DNA from 3 places in the Pseudoalteromonas sp. SR43-5 genome. Region 3 is predicted to be linked to each of the others. Evidence: predicted binding sites of a transcription regulator. Region 3 holds the regulator's gene; each other region holds the start of a gene.

The links. Region 3 encodes MetJ, which represses methionine synthesis genes. Its sites were predicted from a motif close to TAGACGTCTAGACGTCTA; they were not measured.
Region 1: metA (homoserine O-succinyltransferase) is a predicted target of MetJ. The motif match lies at 4,410-4,427, and genes of this name have one in related genera.
Region 2: H5090_RS11070 (methylenetetrahydrofolate reductase) is a predicted target of MetJ. The motif match lies at 4,380-4,397, and genes of this name have one in related genera.

The regions. Positions count from the first base shown of each region.
Region 1 is NZ_JACJEA010000004.1:29,371-36,645, forward strand. Features, by position in the region: gene metH (methionine synthase) at 1-2,325, opposite strand, end outside; gene H5090_RS03455 (homocysteine S-methyltransferase family protein) at 2,335-3,408, opposite strand; gene metA (homoserine O-succinyltransferase) at 3,398-4,345, opposite strand; gene ettA (energy-dependent translational throttle protein EttA) at 4,568-6,241, shown strand; gene H5090_RS03470 (PilZ domain-containing protein) at 6,396-6,761, shown strand; gene H5090_RS03475 (histone deacetylase) at 6,815-7,275, shown strand, end outside.
Region 2 is NZ_JACJEA010000016.1:41,469-48,743, forward strand. Features, by position in the region: gene H5090_RS11055 (hypothetical protein) at 1-256, opposite strand, end outside; gene cysE (serine O-acetyltransferase) at 292-1,110, opposite strand; gene H5090_RS11065 (pitrilysin family protein) at 1,308-4,190, opposite strand; gene H5090_RS11070 (methylenetetrahydrofolate reductase) at 4,441-5,397, shown strand; gene H5090_RS20875 (GGDEF domain-containing protein) at 5,671-6,291, opposite strand; gene H5090_RS20880 (hypothetical protein) at 6,325-6,651, opposite strand; gene H5090_RS11080 (DEAD/DEAH box helicase) at 6,711-7,275, opposite strand, start outside.
Region 3 is NZ_JACJEA010000029.1:16,475-23,749, forward strand. Features, by position in the region: gene metL (bifunctional aspartate kinase/homoserine dehydrogenase II) at 1-2,182, opposite strand, end outside; gene metB (cystathionine gamma-synthase) at 2,352-3,599, opposite strand; gene metJ (met regulon transcriptional regulator MetJ) at 3,889-4,209, shown strand; gene H5090_RS15940 (malic enzyme-like NAD(P)-binding protein) at 4,274-5,515, opposite strand; gene rpmE (50S ribosomal protein L31) at 6,042-6,257, opposite strand; gene priA (primosomal protein N') at 6,488-7,275, shown strand, end outside.

The sequences.
Region 1 (7,275 bases), on a different contig from region 3:
TATTAGCTCATCGTTTGCTAGGTTTTCGTCTGGTGCAAAACCCCAATACTCTTTACGTACTTTTTCATGTAAGTATTCTGCAAACGCTTCGGCGAGCCTATCGGCAACGGCTTTAACCATTATTTTGTTGTAATCGTCTTGCTGCGCGTCAAACGCATTTGCTAAGTCGTCTTCTTCTAGGCCGCCCGTTACTGCAAACGCGCCAAAGTAATCAGGCGTGCCTTTGGGTGCTATGTAGTCGGCTAGGCAATAATTAGCAAAGTCAGTTTTTTCGGTTTGCTGGCGTAAATGGCATGAAGTAGTTAATACTTCTTTGCGTGTTTCGTCGGTGTATATTTCTATGTCATCACCCACGCGGTTAGCCGGGAATAAACCAATTACACCAAGTGGTTGCAAACTGCCTGCTTTTTCAAGGTCGTCTAACATATCTTTAGCGTCTTTAAATAAGCTTTGCGCTTGCTCGCCTACTACTTCATCGTCCATTATGCGCGGGTATTTACCGGCAATTGACCACGTCATAAAGTATGGCGTCCAATCTATGTATTTACGCAAAGTCGCGATTGATACATTTTTAAACTCGGTCACGCCCAGCTTTTTAGGCACTGGTGGTGTGTAGTTATCCCAATCAAGCTTTGCTGCGTTATCGCGTGCGCGCTGGATAGTAACAGGCTTAGAGCGTGGTTTTTTACGCGCTTGTTGCTCGCGTACTTTTACATATTCAGCTTTAGTTTTAGCTAAAAAGTCAGGTTTAATGTCTTTTGATAATAAGTTTGAAACCACACCAACTGCACGGCTTGCGTTATTTACATATACAACGCCTTTGTCATATTGCGGCTCAATTTTTACTGCTGTGTGCGCTTTAGAGGTAGTTGCACCACCAATAAGTAGCGGCAGTTCAAAACCACGGCGTTTCATTTCTTTTGCTACGTGCACCATTTCGTCAAGCGATGGGGTAATTAAGCCCGATAAACCAATAATATCGGCTTTTTCGTCGATGGCGGTTTGCAGTATTTTATCGGCAGGTACCATTACGCCTAAATCAATAACTTCGTAGTTATTACACTGTAGTACCACGCCTACAATATTTTTACCTATGTCGTGTACGTCGCCTTTTACGGTCGCCATCACTATTTTACCATTGGTTGAACCTTCTTCTTTTTCGGCTTCAATAAATGGGTCTAGGTAGGCTACGGCTCGTTTCATTACGCGCGCCGATTTAACCACTTGTGGTAAAAACATTTTACCTGCGCCAAATAAATCACCTACCACGTTCATGCCATCCATTAACGGCCCTTCAATTACGTGAATAGGTTTATCGGCAGCATCGCGGCACTCTTCGGTATCTTCATCTATAAAGGTAGTAATGCCTTTTACAAGCGCGTGCTCAAGGCGTTTTTCAACAGGCCATGTGCGCCATTCTAAATCTTCTACTCGCTCGGCTTGTGCCATACCAGAGTATTTTGGTGCAAGCTCTACTAAACGCTCGCCTGCACCTGGGTCTGTGTTAAGTATTACGTCTTCAACGGCTTTACGAAGCTCTTCTGGGATGTCGTCGTAAACGGCGAGTTGCCCTGCATTTACAATGCCCATATCCATACCCGCTTTTATGGCGTGGTATAAAAATACCGAGTGAATAGCTTCACGTACTGGGTTATTACCCCTAAATGAAAACGATACATTTGACACCCCGCCCGACACTTTACAGTGCGGTAAGTTTTGTTTAATGCGGCGTGTGCCTTCAATAAATTCTACTGCGTAGTTGTCGTGCTCTTCTATACCGGTGGCTACGGCAAATATATTAGGGTCGAATATAATATCTTCTGGTGGAAAACCAATGTCTTCTACTAATATTTTGTAGCTGCGGGCACATATTTCATATTTGCGGTCTGCTGTATCAGCTTGCCCGTCAGTATCAAACGCCATTACAACGGCAGCTGCACCAAAACGTTTTATTATTTTAGCTTGGCGAATAAACGGCTCTTCGCCCTCTTTTAGCGATATAGAGTTAACAATGGCCTTACCTTGAATACACTTTAGGCCTGCTTCTATTACTTCCCATTTAGAGGAGTCGACCATAATGGGTACGCGTGAAATATCAGGCTCTGAGGCTATTAAGTTTAAAAACTTAACCATCGCGGCTTTTGAGTCCAACATGGCTTCGTCCATGTTTATATCAATAACCTGTGCGCCATTTTCTACTTGTTCGCGGGCCACTGTTAGCGCGGCTTCAAAGTCTTCTTCCATGATTAAACGTTTAAACATGGCAGAACCGGTTACATTGGTACGTTCGCCGACATTAGTAAATACTGCTATTTGTTGGGTCATGTTGGCTCCTTAATTTAAGTTACAGGCTTCAAGGCCTGATAAACGCATGCGTACTTCAAGCTCTGGCAATTGGCGTGGTTTAACGCCCGCTAGACCTTTTGCAAAAGCACGAATATGCGCAGGCGTGGTGCCACAACATCCACCTACTATATTAATAAAGCCCGATTTACCCCAATCGATAATTTCGGCTGCCATTTCAGGCGCTTCTAAGTCGTATTCACCAAACTCATTAGGCAAGCCCGCATTAGGGTGTACCGATGTAAAGGTTTCGCACACGCGCGAAAGCTCTTCTACATATTGGCGCAGTAAATCAGGGCCAAGCGCGCAGTTTAAACCAATCGAAATAGGCTTAATATGGCGAATAGAGTTATAAAATGCTTCGGTTGTTTGCCCAGAAAGCGTACGGCCAGAAGCGTCAGTAATAGTGCCCGAGATCATAACTGGTAATGTGCGCCCTGCTTGTTCAAAGGCTTCTTCTACACCAAACGAGGCGGCTTTTGCATTAAGCGTGTCGAATATAGTTTCGATTAGTATTAAATCGGCGCCGCCTTCCATTAATGCAAGGGTAGACTCTACATACGCAGTAACTAGCTTATCAAAAGTAACGTTTCGGTAACCCGGATCGTTTACGTCTGGCGAAATTGAACACGTTTTAGATGTCGGCCCTAAAACACCGGCTACATAGCGCGGTTTTTCTGGCGTTTTAGCCGTAAATTCATCGCAAATTGCGCGTGCTAATTTAGCCGACTCTAGGTTTATTTCACGGCTTAGGTTTGCCATGTCGTAATCTTCCATCGAAATAGTGGTCGAGTTAAACGTGTTGGTTTCGATAATATCGGCGCCCGCTGATAAAAAACCACGATGAATATCAGTGATTAAGTCGGGCTTGGTTAGGCTTAATAAATCGTTATTACCTTTAATTAATACATGCCAGTCTTTAAAACGCTCTCCGCGATAGTCTTCTTCTTCTAGCTTATGATCTTGGATCATGGTGCCCATTGCGCCATCTAAAATTAAAATGCGTTCTTTTAATGCGGCACTTATTTCGGCTTGCTTATTATTTGTAGGCGCGTTATTCGGCATAGTTGTTAGTCCTCACGTCTTGGCTAACTAAATTAATATCATACGGTGTGGTTTGGTACACGTAGTAATTTAACCAGTTCGAAAAAAGTAAAAAAGCATGGCTTTGCCACGTTTTTGAAGGTTGTTTGGTTGCATCGTCATCCGGAAAGTAATTTTCGGGCTTTGGTGCATTAGGGCTTTTTTTACAATCGCGCTCGTATTCTGCTTTTAGCGAGTCGGCGTCGTACTCTGGGTGGCCGGTTATAAACACTTGGCTACCCGATTTATTTTTAAGTAAGTAAGCCCCTACTCGCTCAGAACCTGCCAGTACAACGAGTTCTTCACAGGCATTTATTTTATTTATATCAATGTGGCCGTAGCGTGAGTGCGGTACTAAAAAGGTATCGTCGAATCCACGAGTCAGTGCACCGTGATCAAAATAACACTGGTGAGTAAATACGCCACACAGTTTATCGTCTTTTAAATCACGCTTTAAATTGTAACGATGATATAACGCTGCATGCGCTGCCCAACACGAAAATAACGTAGAGGTAACGTGTTGCTCAGCCCAATCAATAATGACTTTTAGCTCATCCCAATACGCTACATCGTCGTATTCTAAATGCGCAAGTGGCGCACCGGTTACTATTAATGCATCGTAATTGTTGTCTTTAACCTCAGAAAAGTAACGGTAAAAGGTATCAAGGTGCTCTTCTGAGTTGCTGCTACTGCGGTGAGTGTCGAGGCGCAGTAGTTCTACGTTTACTTGCAAAGGCGAATTGGCAAGTAAGCGAATAAACTGAACTTCGGTTTCTACTTTATTAGGCATCAAGTTTAAAATAGCCAAACGCATTGGGCGTATTTCTTGCGTTTTTGCACGACTTTTTGGCATTACAAATACGTTTTCTTGACGTAAACGTGCAATTGCCGGCAACTCGTCTTTTACTGTAATTGGCATACTTTACTCCTGCTCATAAAAACCGAGGCTTAATTATGAACTGAAAGTAAAAAATATCAACCTCTAGATGTATAGATGTCCAGATGAAATTTATTCATGATTTTATACTTTACGTACAAGCATGCTTTGGTGCTTTAAAACCCGCCATTCGTTGACTGTTTCACCCGTCAGCCACTACAATACAACATTGAAATTTTTATTATTATTTGAAGGCTTTCCTCCATGGTTTTACCTGATAAATTTATATTCTCGATGAGTCGAGTATCTAAGGTTGTGCCACCTAAGCGCACTATCTTAAAAGATATTTCGTTGCACTTTTTTCCTGGCGCTAAAATTGGTGTGCTTGGTTTAAACGGTTCTGGTAAATCTACGTTACTGCGTATTATGGCCGGTGTTGACCAAGATTTTGAAGGTGATGCACATCCTCAGCCTGGTACTAAAATTGGTTATTTACCGCAAGAACCTGTTTTAGACGAAAGTAAAACAGTACGTGAAACTGTTGAAGAAGCTGTTGGCGAAGTTAAACATGCACTTAAACGTCTTGACGAAGTGTATAACGAATACGCCATGGAAGACGCTGACTTTGACGCACTTGCAAAAGAGCAAGGCGAGCTTGAAGCTGTTATTCAGGCGCACGATGGTCATAACATCGACAACGTTTTAGAACGCGCAGCTGATGCACTTCGCCTGCCAGAGTGGGATGCTAAAATTGAGCACCTTTCAGGTGGTGAGCGTCGCCGTGTTGCTATATGTCGATTATTACTTGAAAAACCAGACATGCTTATCCTTGATGAACCTACTAACCACTTGGATGCTGAGTCGGTTGCATGGTTAGAGCGCTTCTTACACGATTACGAAGGCACTGTTGTGGCTGTAACGCATGACCGTTACTTCCTTGATAATGTAGCTGGTTGGATATTAGAGCTTGACCGTGGTGAAGGTATTCCATGGGAAGGTAACTACTCTTCTTGGCTTGAACAAAAAGATGCGCGCTTACAGCAAGAACAAAAATCTGAAAAAGCACGTCAAAAATCAATTGCGCAAGAACTTGAATGGGTTCGTTCAAACCCTAAAGGTCGTCAAGCTAAGTCAAAAGCACGTATGGCTCAGTTTACTGAAATGCAGCAGTCTGATTACCAAAAACGTAACGAAACTAACGAGATGTTTATCCCACCTGGTCCGCGTTTAGGTGACCAAGTACTTGAAGTAACTAATCTTCGTAAGAGTTTTGGCGATCGCGTTTTAATTGATGACTTAAGCTTTAGCATGCCAAAAGGTGCCATTGTGGGCATTATTGGCGCGAATGGCGCGGGTAAATCAACGCTGTTTAAAATGATAAGCGGTGAGCAAACGCAAGACAGCGGTAACATCAGCGTTGGCGAAACAGTACACCTAGCTACTGTTGATCAGTTCCGCAACGGTATGGACGAAAGCAAAACTGTTTTCCAAGAAATATCAGACGGACAAGACGTACTGAAAATTGGTAACTTTGAGTTCCCAAGCCGAGCATATGTAAGTCGCTTTAACTTTAAAGGTAACGATCAGCAAAAGTTTGTTAAAGACCTATCAGGTGGTGAGCGTAACCGTTTACACCTTGCTAAGTTATTAAAAGCTGGCGGCAATGTGTTACTACTCGATGAGCCAACCAATGACTTGGACGTTGAAACACTACGTGCACTGGAGAACGCTATTTTAGAGTTCCCAGGTTGTGTAATGTGTATCTCGCATGACCGTTGGTTCCTTGACCGTATCGCTACACATATTTTAGATTACCGTGATGAAGGTCAAATTAACTTCTTTGATGGTAACTACACTGAATATGAAGAGTGGCTTAAAAAGACCCTAGGCGCTGAGGCAACTCAGCCTAAACGTATTAAGTACAAAAAAATTGGCTAAAAATATTGGTTAATTTTATGTTTGTATAACTTAAGCCCTGCACTTTGCAGGGCTTTTTTATGTCACCAGCATTACAGGAGCACATCTTGCTAGCATGTAGAGAATTACCCGCTATGCTTAATTTATTATAAAAACAGTAAGGCTAAATTAGGTTATGCAAAATCGTCGACAGTTTTCTCGTGTGCTATTTTCAACTAACGCTCTGTTATGTTTTGATAGCCAACAGTATCCGTGTAAATTACTCGATCTATCGTTACATGGCGCGTTGGTTACTAATTGTGATGCATTTATTGGCAGCCACAATACGCAAGCAATACTGCGTTTTACATTACCTCAAAGCGATATAGAAATAAAAATGGAAGTAGTGATTTGCCATATTGAAGCCGATCATATTGGTTTAAAATGCCATCACATTGATATAGACAGTATTACTTATTTAAAGCGTTTAATAGAGCTAAACTTAGCCGATGATGAGCTACTGCATCGCGAATTAGCGTCACTTATTAATGACTCACAATAGACTCATTCTCTTAAGTTGATTACCATAGCGCAAACTTTATAAAGCTTGTAAATATGCGCTTAAATCCTCATTTGCCTTTGGTATACCATCCTAACTACTCGTTTAGCTTTGATCCTAAGCATCGCTTTGTAATGAGTAAATTTGCACATTTATATCAACATGTTGCAGAGCTTGGTTTAATCGGCAGTAACCTAGTTGAGCCAATATTAGGCACGCCAGAGCCCCTTGAGCTTGTGCATTGCGATAATTATATCCAAGATTTATGGCACAACCGCTTAGATGAAAAAGCAATGCGTCGCATTGGTCTACCTTGGTCAAAAGAGCTTATGGCACGTACATTTACAGCCCCTCAAGGAACGCTTCAAACAGCCCGCTTAGCACTTAAACACGGTATAGCGTGTCATCTTGCTGGTGGTACACATCACGCACATAATGACTTTGGTTCAGGTTTTTGTATGGTTAACGATTTGGCCTTTACCACGCAAACTTTAATTGAATCGGGTGAGGTAACTAA
Region 2 (7,275 bases), on a different contig from region 3:
GCATTTGGGTTTCTGAATTGGTTGTAGGCGTGTCTTCAGCGGGCTCTATACTAGCGACTTGCTCAGGTACTGCAGAGTCTGCATTACTCAATACCTCATTACTTTGTTGTTCAGTATGAAGCTTTTTCTGTTTTTCATAACTTGGCTGCGACTTAACAGATTCCGGATAACTTGAAGCTGCATTAAAGTAGCTCCAAGTTAAACCTACACCCGCAATAAACCCAATCCCTAGAGCCAATAAACTATTCTTGTTCATGTTAATTCCTTTTAAGTTTTATTATTTTTAGTTACTTATAACATTGCACTCGTGTGCGATTCGTTTTCAGGCTCAGGATTTGCTAAAAAGTTTTGGTTCATACTTTGCGCCGGACACTCACAATCCGGTCGACCAATAATTTTAGCGGGTACGCCAACAGCGGTTGTGTGTGGTGGAACATTGCTAAGTACAACTGAGCCCGCACCAATTCGTGCGCCCTCACCTACTTCAATATTACCCAGTACTTTAGCACCCGCGCCAATTAATACGCCTGCTCTAATTTTAGGATGACGATCGCCCTGCTCATTGCCTGTACCGCCAAGCGTTACAGATTGCAAAATTGATACGTTATCTTCAATTACCGCTGTTTCACCAATAACAATACCGGTTGCGTGGTCAAACATAATGCCTTTACCCACTTTACATGCTGGGTGAATATCGACCCCAAACACTTCAGAATTACGGCTTTGAATAAAGCGCGCTAGCTCTTTGCGATTTTGTTGCCACAAACAATTAGCCAAACGGTGCGCCTGAATAGCATGAAAACCTTTTAGATTTAATATAACCGTAAGATAGGTTTCTGATGCCGGATCGCGGTCTTTTACAGCTTTAATATCCTCAGCAACAAAAGATAGCATACGGTCACATTTTACAAATGCTTGGTCAAACAGCTCTCGGATAGTGAATGCAGATACCACCGCATCAGCCAACTTATTAGCAACAATAAAGCTCAATGCCGAACCTAAACAATCATGATTTAAAACACATGAATAAACATGACTTGCTAATAATGGTTCACGTTTTACTACATCGTTAGCTTCGTCGCGAAGCTGTTGCCAAATTGCATGACGCATAATACTGCACTGCCTTAAGTTGATATAAAATAGCCTTTTCCCAAGTCTAACGGATTTAACCACTAAGGTGTTAATCCCTTAGTTATTTGTTCTAGTTATTAGGTATAACTGTTTATTAAGTTTCATTATTAAATAATAAAAATGCCTCGATGCTTATAGCACCGAGGCATTATTTTAACGCTTAAAAAACACTTAAATTATTGAAATACTTTATCGACTTTCATCACTTCAATATTTTTTGCAGGAATTGCTAATTTATAATCAGCAATCACTTTATCTTCAGCCACTAATTCAGCAGGTTTATTAGTGTTATAAATCATTGGTGATGTTTGCTGCGATGCTAAACGTTTTTGCATATCAGCGCCGTCACCAGTAATAAATACATAGTGAACATTGTCTGTTTGTAAGTTTTCTTTAATAACGCGATTAACATCAGCAAGCGTTAGCGTTTTAAGTTTATTAGTTACGTAACTTACAAAGTTATCAGTGTTGTAAAATTCGCTATCAAGCGCGTAACCTAATTGGCGATTTTGACTTGCAACCATTTGCGGCACAAAGTTAATTAAAAAGTTACGCGTAGCTTCAAAATCACCTTCGCTCATACCATTTTTAATTAGCTTATCTAGCTCAAACAAGGCGGTACGTGTTGCAAAGTGCGCATCGTTATTAGAGCGAAGTGGGCGTAACCACACTTGAAATATTTGCTCTGAGCGCCCTAGGTTTGCATCTGGCTTGGTTTGAAACATACCACGTGGAAAGTATTCAATGTATGCGTAATCGCCATAGTTCATGCCGCGAGTTTCACGAATGCGCTCATATAAAAAGCTGTTAGAACTACGGTGCTCACCAAAGTACGAACGCACAAGCCAAAGGGCTGTCCAGTCTTCGCTACTTCTTATTGTATCAATAGGAAAACCAAACGATACAGCAGTCGATTGTGCCGATTTTTCTACAATAGTTGCATGATGACCTTTAAGCACTGGCGCATCAGGAATACTTAAACGGCTTTGCTCACCTTTTGGTAGCGTTGCAAAATCGCTCATCATTTTAGCTTTAAGGTTTGCAGGCAAAGCCCCAATTAAGCCAACCGTGAGTTTAGATTGCGTAAGCTCGCTGTTATAAAACGCTTTAACATCATCTAGCGTCAACGCTTCTAAATCCGAAATATCACCGTAGTTGTAACTTTCGTAAGGGTGATTGTTGTAAAGTGCACTGTATAGCACTTCTTTGCCTAGCTCTTCATCGTTAGATGCTTTTAAGCCTGATTTAATACCATCGATCATTTCTTTTTTAAGGCGTTTAAAGTCATCGTCTCTAAAGCCTGGGTTTAATAATTGATCGCTCACAAGTGAATACCACTGCGCTGCATTGTCTTTATGAATACGCCCTTGAAACGACAGCATTTCTTTATCTATTTGATAACCAAAGCTACCTGCAAGCGGATAAAGTGCTTTTTGAATATCTTTATAGCTTGTCGCCTCTGAGCCACCTTGTGCAAGCATAGCCGCAGTGAGCGCTGCAACACCTTTTTTGCCTTGAGGGTCGGCAGCCGCGCCGGTATTGAATAAAAAGTTAACATCGATTAATGGCGAGCTATTGGTTTTATCAAGTACTTTAAATACAGGTGCCGCAGGTGCTTGTTCAAGCTTTGCAGTAAGCGCATTTAAATTAACTTCTTGCTCAAAACCTGGGGCTTTATCAAGTGCCGACATTGTTAATGTGGTACGTGCCTTATCAGTAAAGTATTTATTAGCAACGGCTTTAATATCTGCGCTGGTGATGTTATCTGCCGATAGATACAGCTGGTTTATAACCTCAGGATCGCGCTCAAAATGCATGTAGCTGGCAAGGGTTGATGCAATCGCTTGCGACGAATCTAAGCCATTAATAAAGCTGTATTTAAGATTCGATTTTAAATCACTGAGCTTTTGCTCATCAACAAGCTCAGTGCGTGCTTTTGCATAAGTTCGATTAATGGCATCGCGCGCAGTGGCTAAATCGTCTGCGTTTTCTACTTTAACAAATACGTGTAATAAACCCGGATCTTTAGTCTCTGGGTTATAGGTAAACATTTGGCTGGCAATTTGTTTGTCGACCACTAGCTCTTGATATAAATCTGAATTACTAGAAAAATAAAGCTGTGAGATTAAATCAAGCGCCGCTCTGTCTTTTTTAGCAGGCTCCCACGCAGCGCCTTTGTACGATACGAGTAACCAATGCCCTGGTAGCGCTTCATCTTGCTGGTGTAAATATTTTGGTGCTTGTTGAACAGGTTCTGCTTTAATGTCAGCAACATAGTTACCCTTTTTCCAGCTGCCCCAATGCTTTTTAACCATTGCCATTGTTGCTTGTGGGTCTACATCGCCCACGATGACAAGTGACACATACTCAGGCTTATAAAACTTAGCAAAAAATTCTTTACCATAGGCCATTTGATCAGGCATGGCTTCTATGTCTTTAAAAAAGCCCATAGTGGTGTGTTTATACGTGTGCTTATCAAACGCTTCTTCGCGTACAGCGCTTAATAATTTACGAATTGGGCTCGCGTTGTTTTTTAAGTACTCACCTTTTACCGTTTGTGCTTCTGTTCTAAATTGCTCTTCGGTGTAGGTTAAGTTTTGAAAAATATCAGCTTCAAGCTCAAGTACTTTATCAAGATGCTGTTTTGAAAAGTTTAAATGGTAGTTTGTAAAATCGTTTGTTGTATAAGCGCGGTTATCAACACCTGAATTTTTTAATATGTCTGAGTACACATCTTCAGGGTATTTTTTTGAGCCTTTAAACATCATGTGTTCAAAAAAGTGAGCAAAGCCTGTTTTGCCCTCTTCAACTTCGTTACGCGATCCAACCGATACCGGAATTTGCAGCGACACTACATCAGGGTAATCGGTTTTAACAACCATGACACGTAAGCCGTTTTCTAGCTCTTCAATTAAGTAATCTTGTGAAAAAACACGGTCATCAGCTTTATTTACTTGTTCTTGTTGTGCTGTTGTCTGCGTGCTTTGGTTTTGTTGCATGGCGCAACCTGTTAACGCCAGCGATACCGCTAAGCTGGTTGCTAATAATTTAAATTTCATTGTTGTCCCTTTTTAAATTGAGCAAATTTGTTGTCAGATTTAACTCTTTAATTATGCCCCAAAGCCAATAAATATAAGAGCCCCAAGGGAATTTATTGTGTAAACAACTGTGTCAATTATAAATTATGGGAACAAGCACTATGAATAAACATCATGTTAATTGAAAAACTTTCATTAAATAAATCTATCTAGACGTCTAAATGGCTGCTATATTAAATCCATCAAAACAAACTTAGCTGGAATGAGGATTATGGCTTTATCACTAAAAGAGAAGATAGTGGACACCAATCAAGGTGTTTATCTTATTGGTACTACCCCGCCTAAAATTGGCACCGATAAAGCGCAATTAAAAACCATTGCAGAAAAGCTATTAGGTCGCTTACACGAAATTGAATACGACGGCGTGATAATTTACGACATTCAAGACGAAAGCAGCCGAACTAATCAAGACCGTCCATTTGCGTTTAAACAAACCGTTGATCCGCGTGAATACAGCCATTTACTTCGTAATTTATCTGCACAAGATGTAATTACTTATAAAAGTGTGGCGCAGCGTGGCGTAGGCGAATTTAAAGATTGGCTAAGTGAAACTAAAAACGACTACGATTTACAAAATGTTGTTTTAGTAGGTAGCCCATCATCGATAGGCGATATAAAGCTAAGCCTGCCAGATGCTTATAAAGCATTGGCTGAGCAATCAGATGATTTCTTTTTAGGTGGCGTTACGATTGCTGAACGCCATTCAAGTAAACGAAATGAGCACGAACGATTAATAGAAAAAACAGCACAAGGTTGTCAGTTTTTTATATCGCAAGCTGTTTACGATGCACAAGCGACTATAGAGCTAATTACTAGCTACGCACGTACATGTAAAGCGCAGGGTATTACACCACAACGTATTATATTAACGTTTACCCCGTGCGGCGGCGAAAAAACCTTAGAATTTATGCAATGGTTGGGTATCTCAGTGCCAGAGGCAACAAAATGGCGCATGCTTGATGCAGACAATACATTAAGCGAATCGGTCCGTATTTGCCGCGAAAACCTCGACTTAATACTTAAAAGCTGTGCGCATTTAGATGTACCGCTGGGCTTAAATATTGAAAGCTTAACAAACCGTAAAGAAGAAATTGATGCATCAATTAACTTATACCGTTTATTAAAAGCTATTATGGAATTAAACCTTGCTGAAAAGCTAATAGCTTAAAGGCTAGGTAAGAGCTAATTAACACCCTTCTTGGCAAGCCTCATGGCTTGCTTTTTTATGTCCGTACTTTGAAAAATAAATTAAGAAGTACAAGTAAAAATTTGCAGCTTAAGCTATTCATTGAAGCTATTTTTGGTTATTACTCTCAAGCCTTTTTAAGGCAAACCCCATAGAGGAGCACATAACACCAAAAATAAAACCTATCGCAGAAAAAACTAGCCAAGTTTTTGTGGCATGAGTCATGAGTCATGAGTCATGACGAACTTACTTTTATTATTGTGCTTTTTTAGCGAGTCTATACGCTTGTTTATTTTTATACATTGCGTGGTCTGCATCATTTAATAGCGCTTCAAATGGCTGCTTTTGTTTATTAGTAAAACTATAACCAATGCTGAGCGATAAATCGCAAACACCTTCTTTTAGTAAAGCATTTGTATACTCAGTCGAAATTTTATCCATAATGTAGTTAATTTTGCTTTTATCACTTAATTGCATTACTGCAACAAACTCATCACCACCTAAACGCCCTACTATGTCGGCATCCCTTAAATGGTTTTTTAGCGTATCTGCCAATATAATTAAGGCTTTGTCACCCACTTCATGTCCAAAGGTGTCGTTTAATTTTTTAAAGTCGTTTATATCTATAAACAAGCAACATACGTCGAAGCCCAAACGCAGTGCTAAATTAAGCTTTTGCTGAGCTAGTAAGTTAAGTGCTCGGCGATTATAAATATCTGTTAATGAGTCTAACATGGCTATTTCGCGCATTTGCTCATAGCTATACACAAGCGCTAGGTCGTCTTCAATTAAATCGCGTAGTTGCTCTATGAGCTCAAAGTATTCATCGGTATAGCTAGTTATTTTAGTGTCTTTTAAGCATAGCGTGCCAAACACTTCGCCTTCAGGCCAATGAATAGGTAAGCCTAACTAGGATTCAACACCGTCCTCAACTACTTCTGGGAGGGTGTTCCATGCATCGTTATTGCTTGCATCATTAACATATAAAATATTATTAGTTTCAGCGACGTGCCGACAAAAAAGAGGAGTTTGAGGGGGAAGTATCGGGTTGGTTTCAAAGCTTGAGCCACCTTCGTTATTTCTAATAACAACGCGATAGCCTTTGCTTGTTGCCTGAACTATATAACCAGACGGGGCTGAAAAAAGCCCCGTGATAAGGTCCATTGTTTTTTGCCATTTATGCAAAGATATTTGGCCATCAACACCAGAGAATGCCCATTTATCAGTTTCAAACATTAACTTTACCTCGGCTATTTAATAGCTCCAGTATAGGCAAAAAAGTAAACTAAAAGCTATTATTTACGACGTCTACTTGGCTCTCTTTTACCTGTAATGCGTTTTTTATCGCGATCTTTTCGAGATTTATTCGTATTTTTACGATTATCTTTGGGCTTTTTATTTAAGTCAGGCTCGTAACCTTCTAACCACTGCGGCGTTAAACGCGTATCGAGTAATACTTCAATTTCTTCTAGCAGCCATTGCTCATCAAGACTTACCAATGACATAGCAAGCCCTTGTTCACCAGCGCGGCCTGTACGGCCAATACGGTGCACATAATCCTCGGCAATGTACGGCAGTTCAAAATTAATTACGTATCTAAGTGTAGAAATATCTAAACCACGCGCAGCGACATCGGTTGCAACAAGTACGCGTGTAATACCCTCTTTAAAGTTTTGCAATGCACGGTCACGTGCGCCTTGCGATTTATCGCCATGGATTGATTCGGTTTTTAACCCATCTTTACACATTTCTTTAGCAAGCTGATCGGCCATTTGTTTTGTGCGCGTAAAAATAAGCACTTGGCGCCAGTTTTTCATGCCAATCATGTGCGATACAAGTTCGCGCTTACGGTCTTCATCT
Region 3 (7,275 bases):
CATTGGGCACATACGTAACTCCTACTTTAGCGATAACTTCAGTTTTTGTTATATCTAATAGGCCTGTGTATCTCAGTACTGAGTTATTAGCTTTTGCTGTATCAGCATGCTCTTCAATGAACGCATCTAGCTGGGCTTTATTGTTTAGAAAGTCTTCCCAACTTCCTAGCGCAAGCTCACCGGGCATTAATGCCGATAAGCTAATATCATCAAGCTCAAGCTCTATACCTAACTCTCGGGCTAAAATAAGTAACTTACGCTGCATATCTCGTCCAGATAAATCCTCGCGAGGGTCAGGCTCTGTGAACCCCATTTTCTGTGCTTCTAATACCAACTCAGAAAAAGCAGTGGTACCATCATACTTACTACATAACCACGAAAGTGTACCCGAGAACACGCCTTCAATACGCGTAATTTTATCACCACTATTTTGCAAATCAGCCAAAGCAAAATTGATAGGCAAGCCTGCACCTACACTTGTATTATATCGCCAATGTAAATTACGTTCGCCAAGGTTACTACGAAGTGCTTTATACCAAGAAGTAGGTGCTGTACCTGCATATTTGTTAGCACTAATTAAATGACAATCTCGGTCTACAAAATCTGTATATAAAAAGCTAAACTGCTCACTTGCAGTAATATCAATTAAAACTTTATGTTCGTAGTCAAGCTCGCTTATCGCATTAAGTAAATCCGCAGCTTCATAGCTATTCGCCTCATGCTGCCATTGAGTTTTCCATTGCGATATATTTATGCCACTTGCATTAAATAACATATGTTTAGAGCGAACCAGCGCTACCAATTTAATACTAAAGTCGTCTGATAAACGCTCAAATTGTGCCGATAACTGCTCAATAAAAGCATCGCCTACATTGCCAAGGCCCGCAACTATAACGGCTATTTCTTGGCCTTTATTGATTAGCTTATCGTGTAAGGCGCTTTGTATATCGCTATCTATAAATTGGTCTGTTAGTAATAAAACATAACCATTATCTTGATGCACAAAACGCGGTTTTATAGTCTGCTCAGCTAATACTTCTAAAGCTTGCAGTTTTAATACGCTAACGTCTTGCTCAGGGGCAATAATTGCACAGCCATTTAAATTTGACTCACTAATATTAGCTCTACCAGCAAAGTAATTAATAACTTGATATGTTTGTGCAGCCGGTACTACTAAATACACTTCACCATTATGGTTAAAATGATGAAGGCTATGTTGAATAAGCTGACTAACGCTTGCGACCTCACCTTCACTTAATCCTTCAACCATTAACAAATCAACATTTTGCAGCGTGGTTATAAAACGCTTTTTCTTTGCTGAACCTTCTTTTACTATATCTGTTGGGCTTGCTTGCACATCAAAACTACTACGAACAGCTAGCTTAATATCTGTGTTTTTAAGTGGCGATAGTGTTTTTGCATGTAATACAGGGTTACCCAAACGAGCTAATAAATTAGCTTGCCCGCGACAAATTTTGCCGTATTTAATCGCTTTTTTTACCTTACGAGGATCAGTGCTAAACACTCCCTGTGTATCGGTCCAAATACATACTTGCTTAGCATTACAGTAATTTGCAAGTAGTGTTGCACTATAATCGCTACCGTTGCGTCCAAGTGTTACGGTCTCACCTTTCGTATCGGCGGCAATAAACCCAGTAACAACATTTATCTTATTAGGCAAAATTGACTGTCGACATTGCTGCGCATTTTGCGCATGCATTAATTCACCATCGTTTAAGGTAAAAAGACTACGGGCATCTTGAGCACACGCCTCAATATTTAGCTGCTGTAAATAAGTAGCGAGTAAACGTGCTGACCACAGTTCCCCGTGCGCAAGTAACGCAGCCTCTTTTAGCTGCTCAGCTTGAGCAAGTTCTGCAATATTACTAAGCTCGGTATTTAGTGTTCTAAGTGCGCAGCGCTTTAAATCAGCTTGTAATAACTGCTCAATTAAATCGCTTTGATGGTTATTTAACTGCAGTAAAATATCAGCGACAGCTTGCGTGTCTTGCAGCTGATAACTTTGCCACAACGACACAAGTGTATCTGTAGTTTTACCTGCAGCAGACACCACAACACAGTCGCCCGGCTGAGTATGCCCAATAATTATTTTAGCTACGCTTTGATAGCGCTCACTAGAGCTTAAGCTTGAACCACCAAATTTATGTACACAATTGACCATATTTATACCAATTCGCTTAATTAAGTTGTCTATTTTGAGGTAAGAAAACCGTATCGATAACAAGGCAAAAATTTCGTTATTTAGTTGTTCTATATTAGGAATTTTTAACGATGTTATCGTGCGGTTTAATCCCTCAAATTGATTAGGTATTATTGCGGATTGGTATTAATTACCAAAGCGCTGGACGGGCTGCACTTAATTTAACGTTTCCACCAGAAGTGCCAGCACCTTTGCCTACACGGCCAACATTTTTATTTTGCCCTGGTTTTACAAGTTCAAATACTCGTTCAAAGTCAGCTATTAAATCGTGTATATCTTCAATCCCAACCGAAATACGAATAAGCGTATCGCCCACACCCGCTTCTAAACGTGCCTTTGCCTCCATACCTGCGTGCGTCATAGTTGCAGGGTGACAAATTAAGCTCTCTACGCCACCTAGTGACTCAGCTAAACTAAACGTTTTAAGGCTAGTTAAAAATGCTGCCGCGTCGTTTATATCGCCTTTAATATCAAAACTAACCATGCCACCAAAGCCAAGTTGTTGTGCTTTAGCAAGTTCATGTTGAGGATGCGACTCAAGTCCAGGATAGTAAACTTGGCTTACAAAATTGGAGCTTTCAAGGTACTCAGCTATTGCTAGCGCATTTTCTTGGTGCTGCCTTAAGCGCACATTTAAAGTACGTAGACCACGAAGCGTTAAATAACTATCAAAAGGAGCGCCCGTAATACCAATATTATTTGCCCACCAAGCAAGCTCATCACCAAGCTCTTGTGTTGCAGCAATAACAGCGCCGCCCACTACATCTGAGTGCCCGTTAATATATTTAGTAGTTGAATGCACCACAATATCTACACCAAACTTAATAGGGTTTTGTAAGGCAGGAGACAAAAACGTGTTATCTGCGGCAACCAATGCACCGCATTGCTTAGCAACATCGGTAACCGCTTTAATATCGGTTAAACGAAGTACTGGGTTACTTGGAGTCTCTATCCAAATAAGCTTAGGTTTAATTGCTAAAATTTGTTGAAGGCTTTTTTCTTTTGTTAAATCTAATACTTCAAGCTTCAATAGTCCGCGTTTTTGTAACGATGTAAATAAACGATAGCTTCCACCATAACAATCATGTGGAATTACTAACGTGTCGTCACTGTTAAGTAGCTGAGTAGCTAAATGCACGGCAGCCATACCAGTGGCCGTAATTATGCCACGAGCGCCACCTTCAAGCTTAGCAAGCGTCTCTGCTAAAATATCACGATTAGGGTTACCACTGCGGCCATAATCATACTCACGCTTAGTATCAAAGTCGGCAAACGAATAAGTCGTTGATAAATAAATTGGCGGCACCACTGCACCATGATGTTTATCAGCATCAACGCCGTTACGTACAGCAATGGTCGCTTTGTTTTTTTCGCTCATATTCGTCACCTGATTAATTTGGATGTTTAGACGTCTAAAAGAGTAAGTTATCCGTTTTAATAAGTCAAAGGGTTTTAAAGCTCTAGATGGCTAAAGTTAGGTAAGGCGTTTGCTAGTACCACATTTTAGCTCACAAAAGTGAGCTTATTTTTACATCCCAAATAGGCTTATTAAGATAGATCGGTATCTATTATTTGACTATCTTTTTTAAATCGATAGAATTTCACGCATATTTACACGCTTTTTATACCGTGTGAGAAATTAATAATCTGAGGCAACGATACATCTTATGGCTAAATGGAATGGTGAGTATATTCACCCATACGCAGAACACGGGAAAAAATCAGAGCAAGTTAAAAAGATCACCGTTTCGATCCCGCTAAATGTATTAAAAGTTTTAACGGATGAGCGTACGCGTCGTCAAATCAACAACCTTCGCCATGCAACAAATAGTGAATTGCTATGTGAGGCGTTTTTGCATGCATTTACTGGCCAACCTTTACCAAATGACGATGACCTACGTAAAGACAACGCAGAAAAAGTACCAGAAGAAGTTAAAAAGATAATGCAAGAAATGGGTTTAGAAGTGCCTATTTTAAACGAAGAATAAATCGTTACCTTTTTAATCAAAAAACCTCAGCATTGCTGAGGTTTTTTTGTTTAAGCGTTATATATTACGCCATATAATTTTCAGGCAAGTCAATTTGCGCAACACCCGACTCTACCGCAGCAAGTGCTACAGCTTTAGCTATACGCGGTAGTAAACGCGGATCCATTGGTTTTGGAATAATGTACTGCGCACCAAACTCTAGCTTATCTACGCCTGCGGCTTTTAAAACTTCTGCAGGTACAGGCTCTTTGGCAATACTACGAATAGCCTCAACTGCAGCAATTTTCATTTCATCGTTAATCGCGCTTGCACGTACATCAAGTGCACCACGGAAAATAAACGGGAAACATAAAACATTGTTAACCTGGTTAGGGTAATCAGAGCGCCCTGTTGCCATAATTAAATCGTTGCGTGCGCCGTGAGCAAGTGCAGGATCGATCTCTGGATCTGGGTTTGAACATGCAAACACGACCGGTTTTTTTGCCATTAGTTTTAAATCTTCGGCAGCTAACAAGTTAGGACCCGAAACACCAACAAACACATCAGCATCTGCAATTACATCTTGCAATGTGCGTTTATCGGTATTGTTAGCAAAAAGCTGTTTATATTCATTTAAATCATCGCGACGAGTATGAATAACACCTTTGCGGTCAAGCATATAAATGTGTTCACGCAGTGCACCACACTTAATTAACAGTTCCATACACGCAACTGCAGCAGCGCCTGCACCTAAACATACAATTATTGCATCTTCAATTGATTTACCTTGTACTTCTAGTGCATTTAACATGCCGGCAGCCGTAACAATGGCGGTGCCGTGTTGGTCGTCATGAAAAACAGGAATGCTACAACGCTCTATTAATGCTTTTTCAATTTCAAAACACTCTGGTGCTTTAATATCTTCAAGGTTAATACCACCGAATGTGTCAGCAATATTGGCAACCGTGTTAATAAAGTCTTCTGTTGTTTTGTGCTTTACTTCAATATCAATAGAATCAAGCCCTGCAAAACGTTTAAACAATAACGCCTTGCCTTCCATTACTGGTTTAGACGCTAAAGGACCTAAATTACCCAAGCCCAAAATTGCAGTACCATTAGTGATAACCGCAACCATGTTACCCTTACCGGTATATTTATATGCATTTGCAGGATCTGCGGCAATTTCACGTACAGGCTCAGCGACACCTGGGCTATAAGCTAGGGCTAAGTCTTGAACTGTTTCAGCTGGTTTTGTTAGCTCAATGCTAATTTTACCAGGTACGGGATGTGAGTGATAATGTAGTGCTTGTTCACGAAAGTCAGACATAACGCGATGGTATCCTGCAATTTAAGTTAAAGTGAGAGGTGGAGTCTTGGGGTACGATACCCTTATTATTTTTAAATTCCAAGCAATATCAGGTCTATCCTGTTATATGCTATATCCTTTAATTTTAAGAGGTTTTTCAGTAACTTTGCAGGATTATATAAACATTTGATAAATAAAAATTCACCAAAAAAGTAAGTTTTGAGGTGCGTTTATGTCTATTAAAATATTAAAAAAATGTATGTTTAACGTATCATCATAAACTTAAAATAACAGCCTACTACACTACTTTAAAAACAGATAAGCCCACGTTAGCTACTTTTATCAACCTAGTTAAAATTTGTACTATTTAAAATATAGAGAATATCTATCAATTTGTCTGCAAAGGTTTATGCATACTCAGAATAAGAATAGGAAATAGTTATGCAAGGTGTGATGTAGCTCGAGCAAGCTAAATAAGATAAGAAGTGGTAAATTTTAGACACAAAAAAAGCACCCTAAGGTGCTTTTTTTAACTAAACAGCAATAATTACTTCTTGCTGCTAAGTGCACCGAAGCGCTTGTTGAAGCGATCAACACGGCCGCCAGTGTCTAAAATCTTTTGCTTACCAGTGTAAAACGGGTGACACGCAGAACATACGTCTAAGTGAATGTCTTTACAAAGAGTTGAGCTAGTTTCGAATTTGTTTCCGCATGAACATGTTGCAGAAATTACTTCGTACTTAGGGTGAATACCTTCTTTCATAGGAACCTCTAGTTAAGGCCGCATCGCTCTCCAAACCCGAAGTCTGGCACCATACGTCGTTAAAACAAATTTGTTGGTGGCGGATTTTATCCAACAACCTTCCCCTGCACAAGTATTTATTTATCTTTTCGCTAAAAAAGTGAACAATCTCTTTCTCAAGTACTATTGCTAGTAGGTTTTTAGCGGTATTTTTAGTACATTACAGCATTAATTTTACGGGTTGAGTTGTTATGAGTTTTGTTGAAGTTGCTATTAAAGTCCCGCTTCCACGCACCTTTGATTATAAAATAGAAGAGCAGCTCAGTGGCTTATCAACACCCATACTACCGGGCATGCGGGTTTTAGTACCTTTTGGTAATCAAAAAAAAGTAGCTGTTGTTCTGGGTATTAAAAACAGTACCGACGTCCCTTTAGATAAAATTAAGAATATTATAGAGGTAATAGACGACACCCCTATTTTAAGCGCCCAACATTTAGAACTCCTTAGCTTTACTGCCCGCTATTATTGCTATCCCTTAGGCGAAACTATTCACATAGCGCTACCGAGTGCACTTCGCCAAGGTGAATCGCCAGATAAAACCAGTATTAACATGGTTGCTCTGACAGAAAAAGGCTCAAAAGTACCGTCATTAAAAGCCAAAACACAACTCAATTTATTAAAGCAGTTGTCGCAATCGGGGAAATCATCGTTAACCGAATTAAAAGCTCTTGGCTTTAGTAAAAAAACAATAGATAGCCTAATAGATAAAGAACTCATTACGCAAACTATTGAACACGATAACCAATGGCAAAGCGTTGCACCAACTGTCGGTAGTAAACCTGTACTTAATAAAGAACAAGCGGTTGCCTGTACAGCAATAAATCAAAGCAATGGATTTAGCAGCTTTTTATTAGAGGGCGTAACTGGCAGTGGTAAAACAGAAGTGTATTTACAGTGCCTAGAAGAAGTATTAAAACGTGGCGAGCAAGCATTAGTATTAGTGCCAGAAATAGGCTTAACGCCACAAACTGTAAACCG